One region of the Cohnella suwonensis genome, then DNA from elsewhere that is predicted to be linked to it. Evidence: riboswitches for the same ligand, from Rfam matches in the RefSeq annotation. Region 1 holds a riboswitch; the other holds the start of a gene.

Region 1 (3,755 bases):
TTCAGCCTGCTTATTCTCATTGGCTGTTCGGACGACGCGCGGCCGGCCGCGATCTCATCGGTTTCCCCCGTGCCAGACCCGCCTTCCTCCTCATCTTCGGCTATCGTCAACTCGCGGATCGATTCGGTCAGCTTTCATAGCACGGCGCTAAATCGCGATATGAGCTTGTCCGTCTATCTTCCTCCGGCATACAGTCCCGACGCGCGATACCCGGTGATCTACTTGTTATATGGTTACGGCGGCACGCATGATTCTTGGTTTACTTATCTCCATATAGACGATGTCGCGAATCGGCTCCTTCAAGAAGACCGAATAAACCCCGTCATTATCGTCTCTCCGGATTACGGGAATAGCTTCGGCGTGAATACGAAGCCCGGAGAGGGCGAAGATCCGGGAGGCGTGAGTATCGGCCCCTACGAGGACTATCTGATTCAAGACGTTATCTCTTACGTGGACAGTCATTATAGTACGCAAGCATCCCGATCCGGCAGGTATATCGGCGGCGCATCCATGGGAGGGTACGCGTCCCTTTATCTCGGATTTACCTATCCCGACCTCTTCGGTAAAATCGGCGCGCATAGCGCCGCGCTATGGAATTATACATCGACCGACCTATTTACGGATCAGCGGGATTGGCTCTATGCGAACGAGGCGTTGCGGAGCGCAAGGGATCCGTTTAAGCTGGCCGCATCGGGCAAGCTGGCAGACGTGGACATTTATTTGGATGCCGGAGAAGGGGATGCGTTAGCGGAAAAAGATTACAAACTGTACGAGGTGCTTCGGACGATGAACGTCGATGCGCAGTGGGTTCCCGGCCCCGGCGGGCATGATGCCGCTTACTGGAGCGGGCAACTGGAGCATTACCTGCTCTTCTATGCGGGCAAGACCCCATAATAGTCACGGTTTCTTCTTGATAAAATCCGCGGTGCGCAGCGTGAGAGCTATCGTCGTTAAAGCGGATTGGATGCTCCCGTGAGAGGGAGGACGCTATTATCGGCCACGAACAAACCGCTTACGCCGAACACTTCGCCATAGGGATTGGTCGCCCCGTCTCTGCTGTCAATGCTCATTCGGCAAGTTCGTCTCGCCAAGCAGAGCTAAGGCCCCATAGACGCAGACGGCCGTAGGGAGCCACCATGCCAACCCATGTTTAGTATTGAGTCAATAGGAGTACAGATTTATACCCTAAATCCCTACTTTATAGCACATCCAAATTACTATAAAAATGTTGATTTTAGTAGATTGGTTCCATATAATATGGATAATTCTTCTTTTTTCATCATAATTATCGTGATAAAGGCAAAATCCTCGAAAGAGGATGACGCAAAGCCATGGGTCTAAAGCTCTAATCGAGCTATGATTGCCAGGCTGCCAAGGGTGATTTTTTTAACTAAACCTTTATGCAGCTTACGCAATCCTCGCGGTTTTGCGTTAGGCTGTTTTTTGTACGCTTTTTTATTGATCTCCGCATTACAGCACAAATTGCTTTTCTTTCGAAAAGCAATAACCGTAGGAGGGTAAGTTATGAAGAAGCGTATATTAGTCTGTTTTATGACATTTTTTGTAATTTTCAGTTCCGTGCAAACGTCCGTATTCGCTAGGGGTGGAAGCAGCGCGGCCCCGGGTTATGTTGACCCTCTGGAGATTTTGAAACAGCTCCCCGGACAAGCAGAAGGCTATCGTCCACAGCTGCCTAATCCTTTGCAAAACGCGGTCCCTTCCCTGCCCTCGGGACTGAACCCTGGACAGCCTGCGGCCCCGGTAGCGGGCTCATCAGGCGGAGCCTCAACCCAACCGGCCGCCGGTCCTGAGTCCGAAGATCCGATGAACCACCCGGTGGACTTGGCCACCGGTCAATTGAAGCTGCAATCCACCGACATTCATCTGCCGGGCATCGGGTTCGGATTCGATTTGGAGCGGACTTATGACAGCTCGGGCAGCGAACCGGGCGCATTCGGGATCGGGTGGGACTTTAACTGGAATTCGCTCCTTCGTATGTACGCCGATTATGCCTTGGGCGAATTCCGCTGGGACGAAACGGTAAACAGCTATTCGTTCATTAAAGACGATTCCGAAGGATATATTTTGGAATACGACGGGGACGACAAGGTCAACTATGAGCTGCATAAGGGCCATTATGAGCCTGTCGACGGAGAACAATTGGAGCGAATCAGCGAGCATGAATACGTCGTCACCAAAAGCAGCGGGGCGAAAATTACATACTACGGTTATTTTGCGCCGTGGCGCAGTTCACAGGATGCAAAAGCCGGAAAAATGGTCAAGCTTCAGGACCGTTACGGAAATACGATATCTTTCGCCTATAACGATAGCGGCAAGCTGACCGGCATTACGGATACGGCAAACCGCCTGATTCAATTCCAGTGGGAGAACGGCGTCATTACGCAAATCATCGATCCGATGAACAAAACGTTCACGTTCGCTTACGACGATTCCGGACGCCTCACGACAGCTGTGTCACCGGAAGGGAGAACGATCAGCTACGGCTATGATGACAAGAACCGCCTGTCCACGCTTACAAACGGCGAAGGTGCGGTCAAGACTTTCCGGTATAACGCTCAGAACAAAGTCGAGTCTATTCTGGACGGCAGCGGCTCGATCCAGCTTGCTTTTGCCTACGGCGAAGACAAGACTATTCTGACAGATGCGCTGAACAACGAATGGGCATATGGCATCGCAGATGGCAAAGTTGCGAGCATCATCAATCCTTTGGGCGAAACAGTTGCTTATCAATACAACGAGAAAGGACTGATCACGAAAATAGAGTCGATCCGCGGGACTGAAACGACCGAATATAACGCGGACGGCAATGAGAAGAAAAAAACGGAAGTTAGCGGTGCCGTGACCATGTACGAATATGACGATCGATGGAAACTCCCGAAGCGGATCAAGCACCCGGACGGTACGGAGACGGCTTTCGTATACGACGATAACGGCAATATCGTGGAGAGGAAAACTCCCGATGGCGTCACCGGGCATTTTGGCTACGACGATAAAGGGCAGCTCGTTTCGATGGCCAATGAATCGGGCAGCTCGATCGGCTTTACTTACGATACGCAAGGCAACATTATCCGGAAGACCGACCCGCTCGAAAATGCGACAGCATTCGAGTATGACAATAACGGGCGATTGTTGAAAGAAACCTCTCCGGGCGGATATAAAGCGGAAATGACCTATGATGATGACGGGAAGGCGATCCGCCGTGTCGTCGGCGATGGCGCCGCAACGGAGTATCAATATGACCGGAACGGATTGCTCGTCTCGGAGAAAAATCCCCTTGGCGTCGTTACGATCTATGAGAGAACCAAGGAAGGGAATTTGGTAAACATTAAGGATGGGCTTCAGAGAACGAATTCTTACCGTTATGACCGGATGGGGCGGCTATCCAAAACGATTGATCCGCTAGGTCGGGAGACGGAACTAACACGCGATGCACTAGGCAGAGTGACTAAGGAGGCCGATCCGCTCGGTAGAACAACCGTGTACGCATACGGTCCGTTCGGCGTGAAAACCGTCGAGTCGGACAGCGTTAAGCTGGAGTACGTATACGATGCTGCCGGCCAACTCTCCAAAGTCAAAGACGAACAAGGCCGCACGACAACGCTCCTTTATGACAATAGGGGCAGATTGCTGAAGGTGGAAGATCCTCTGGGACGTATCCGGCAGTATACCTATGACGGGGCGGGCAGAGTATTGACCGAACAGCGTCCGGACGGAAACCTCATCGAGAACGAATA
Region 2 (3,755 bases), on a different contig from region 1:
TCATATGAGGATTGTGTTCGAGTATATAGTGCCCGATCGCGTGCATAAGGTGAGTCTTGCCCAATCCGACGCCGCCGTACATGAAAAAAGGATTGTACGACTTCGCGGGAAGCTCGGCGACCGCCAGCGACGCGGCGTGCGCGAAGCGATTGGCCGCTCCGATGACGAACGTGTCGAACGTGTATTTCGGATTCAGCATGTGCATCATCGGCTCTTCCGCGATTTGAACGCGGTTCGCCGCCGCGGGCACGGCTTGTTCCACGGGTTCCGCCTGGTGAATTTCTTCTATGGAGAATTTCACGTCCACGGGTCTGCCGATATAGTCGGAAAGCGTCGAGGAGACCAGCTTCGTATAACGGGTTTCGAGCCATTCGACGGCGAACGTCGTTGGCGCGGTCACGATCACCGCGTTATCGCTTATGAAGGAAGCCTTCGTCGCTTTGAACCAGGTATCGAAGCTCGGCTTGCTCAGCTTCGTCTGGATGACCGACAACACTTGTTGCCAAACCTCGTTGTTGCGGTTGTCCACGACAATTTCTCTCCTTTAACCCATCGTGAGGACAAAAAATAAGCGGAAAACTTGTTACCGCGAATGAATCGCGGAGCAGTTGTCCACAGTTTCCCCTTTATTATTATTAGGGATATCCACGAATCGGGGGATTTGTTCACAAAGTTATACACAGGGTGTTAATAAAACGAGGGGAATTCATCGTCATCCACCGCTAAACTCTGGACTAATCATAGCAGACAAACCCTCTTAATTCAACGGATTTCACCGTGTTATCCACAATTTCAAGAACTTGTGGATGAAAACTGTGCACAGCACAAGATATTGTTGATAAGATGTGAGGCGGTTCGACTTCTATCGTGAATAACTTCTTTTTGCGGTCAGTTTATTCACATGTGCATAAGTGAAACAGTCATGATCTTTTCGAAATACCTGCTTAAAATGATCGCTCCCCACGTATCTATCCTGCTATACTGATTACATCCAGAATCGATATAAAAGGAAGAAATCACTTGAAGTTGTATCGACTATTGTCCTTCGCGGCCGTCTGCCTGCTCGTCACAACTTCGGCAACCCGTTCAGACGCGACCTTCCCTAGATACTCGGAAGATTTGCTCCTTCCCGCAATGGCTTCGGAGAATTCCGTAGATGTAAATGCCGTCTTAAACGGTTCGGAGCCCTACGCCGTCGCTTGGAGACTTTCCGTTTCCGAACCTTCGCAGCTTCGGTTCGATTCTAAAATCGACGCTTTTGTTTTTCAATCGCAAGAAGGCGTTAAGGCTATTCTTCCCTCCGGTGATTCCGTTTCCCCTGCAGGAGCCGATCCTACAAAGGAATTTAATCCTATATCCGCCGGATTAACCGTCGAGAGCCATTCATTGCATTACCGTTCTTCCGATTCCAGAGACCCTGATTGGACATACCGTTTGCCGGAAGGACAAGTTCCCCTTCCTCAGACGATTCAAGTTGACGGACTGAACAGGATTTATTTTCAGGATGATCAATCTCGCTATTATTCATTAGATTCGAACGGGAAAGTAAGGTTCTTGCTAAGCTTCGAATCTCTTCCGGGCATAGCGGAATGCGCGGTAGCTTTAAACGGTGATTCAATATGTTTGTCGAACTCGTTCGGAGTCATCGGAATACGTCAGGAAATCGACGCGCCCCGGCTAATGATAGATGGCAGGGAAAAGTTCTTTCCATACCCTCCGCAGCTCGTGAACGGGTCGGTGTTCATTCCTTTCCGGAACTTGTTCGAAGCATTAGGCGCTACCGTGCGGTGGGATGGAAAAAGCCGCACCGTCGAAGCCCTTAAAGGCAAACGAAAGGTGCGGCTGACGATTGGTAAATCAACCGCCGAAGTGAACGGGAAGGCCGTTAAAATCGCGCAGACGCCGTTTGTTAAGAACGGAGCGACCTTTATACCGCTTCGTCTTGCGGGCGAAGCGCTGGGTTACGTCGTGGTTTGGGAGAACGCAACCCGGACGATCCAGATCGTGTCGTCATAGTATGGAAACGAATGATCGGCATCGATAATTTAGACCTTTTAATTTCAGACCTTCAACCTATATACAAATATTAAAAGTGGCAGTAAAGTATTAAACAAAAAACCGAAAAGGCATACCTTGGGAAACCAAGCGACGCAAAACTATAGGGGCTTCCTTTGCGAAATAGCAAAGATGCCAGCCAGTTACCGAAGTTTTCGATATCGTGCACATTGCGCATACCGGACTTGGGATATCTTTTTTCGGTATTCGAAAGGGTGCGCGATGTCATGTCGGTCAATTATGCTAGAGAAAATGGGCGAAAAACCAATTTTCATCCCCTATTCATCGCAATAACCCTCCTTTTATCTTCGATCTTCTTAAATTTCGGTTATCCAAAATCGGCATATGCAGCAGAAGCAGGCATTTTTTTTGTTTCCGCTTCAGGAGACGACATCAACCCGGGGACCTTAGACTCCCCATGGCGAACGATTCAAAAAGCAGCGGATACGCTTAAACCGGGTGAGACGGTATATGTAAGAGGCGGCATCTATTCGGAACTCGTGTCGGTAAAAAATTCTGGCACTCTCGACGGCGGATTTATTACTTTTCAAAACTACATGAATGAAACGCCTGTTATCGATGGAACCGGAAAAACCGTAGAAGGCGTAAATCAGGCGTTGGTCCTTTTATCGAATGTCAATTATGTCAAAATTCAAGGTTTTGAAATCGGCAATCTAACCTCATCCAGCAGTTCTGTCGATCCGGCCGGCATAAGAGTGAAAAACGGCGGGAGCAATATTCAGATTCTGAATAATAACGTTCATCATATCGAGAATACGGCAACATCGGGGAATGCGCATGGAATTCATGTATTGGGAAATTCATTAAACGCGTTGAACAATCTTTTCATCAGCGACAACCAAGTTCACCATTTGAAAACAGGTTACAGTGAATCGATAACGTTAAGCGGAAATATTGACGGATTCTCCGTTACGCGCAATCAGGTTTATGAAAATAACAATATCGGCATCGAATTGGCCGGTTATTACAATGCGTGTTCCAGTCCTTGCATCGATCAGACGCGTAATGGCATCGTCGCGGAGAACACCGTATACCGTATCGATTCTTCCACGAATTCGGCTTATGGAACAGGTATCCATGCTGCGGGAGGCATTTACGCGGATGGTGCTGCCAATATCGTTATTGAGAGGAATGTTCTGTACAATAATGATTTCGGCATCGAGTTAGCCAGTGAAAAACAAGGGAAATCCACCAGCAACATGACCGTACAAAATAATTACATTCACCATAATTACGGCGCGGGACTTATCATGGGCGGGGCCAGTTCTTCTAACGGAGGCGCTTCTCTGAATCGGATCATTAATAACACGTTTGTGGAGAACGACACTCTTAATAAGGGCTATGGAGATATCACCCTTCAGAACAACAATCTCAATAATCAATTTGCTAACAATATTATCTATAACGGATCCCAAAAGATATCAATCAATAAAATAAATACAAGCGGTTCGGGGAATACATTCGATTACAATCTGACCTATAACCCGAACGGAGCAAACGGGACGCAGTGGAAATGGGACGGTGTCTTATATGCTTCTTGGAGCGCTTATAAGCTCGGAACGGGAAATGACAGCCACTCTTTATTCGGCGATCCGCAGTTTGTCGATAAATCGAATAACGATATCCAATTGATGTCAAGCTCTATGGGGATCGATAAAGGATCTTCGCAATTTATAACG

What was found. Region 1 has a riboswitch for cyclic di-GMP ahead of ACFPPD_RS04965 (RHS repeat-associated core domain-containing protein). Riboswitches for the same ligand answer to the same signal wherever they lie in the genome.
Region 2: another riboswitch for cyclic di-GMP. It lies ahead of ACFPPD_RS11915 (DUF1565 domain-containing protein); the one in region 1 lies ahead of ACFPPD_RS04965 (RHS repeat-associated core domain-containing protein).

The regions. Positions count from the first base shown of each region.
Region 1 is NZ_JBHSMH010000007.1:20,179-23,933, reverse strand. It holds gene ACFPPD_RS04975 (alpha/beta hydrolase) at 1-894, shown strand, start outside; gene ACFPPD_RS04970 (GMC oxidoreductase) at 951-1,070, opposite strand; cyclic di-GMP riboswitch class I at 1,289-1,376, shown strand; gene ACFPPD_RS04965 (RHS repeat-associated core domain-containing protein) at 1,525-3,755, shown strand, end outside.
Region 2 is NZ_JBHSMH010000034.1:48,258-52,012, reverse strand. It holds gene dnaA (chromosomal replication initiator protein DnaA) at 1-529, opposite strand, end outside; gene ACFPPD_RS11920 (copper amine oxidase N-terminal domain-containing protein) at 1,681-2,016, shown strand; cyclic di-GMP riboswitch class I at 2,116-2,206, shown strand; gene ACFPPD_RS11915 (DUF1565 domain-containing protein) at 2,283-3,755, shown strand, end outside.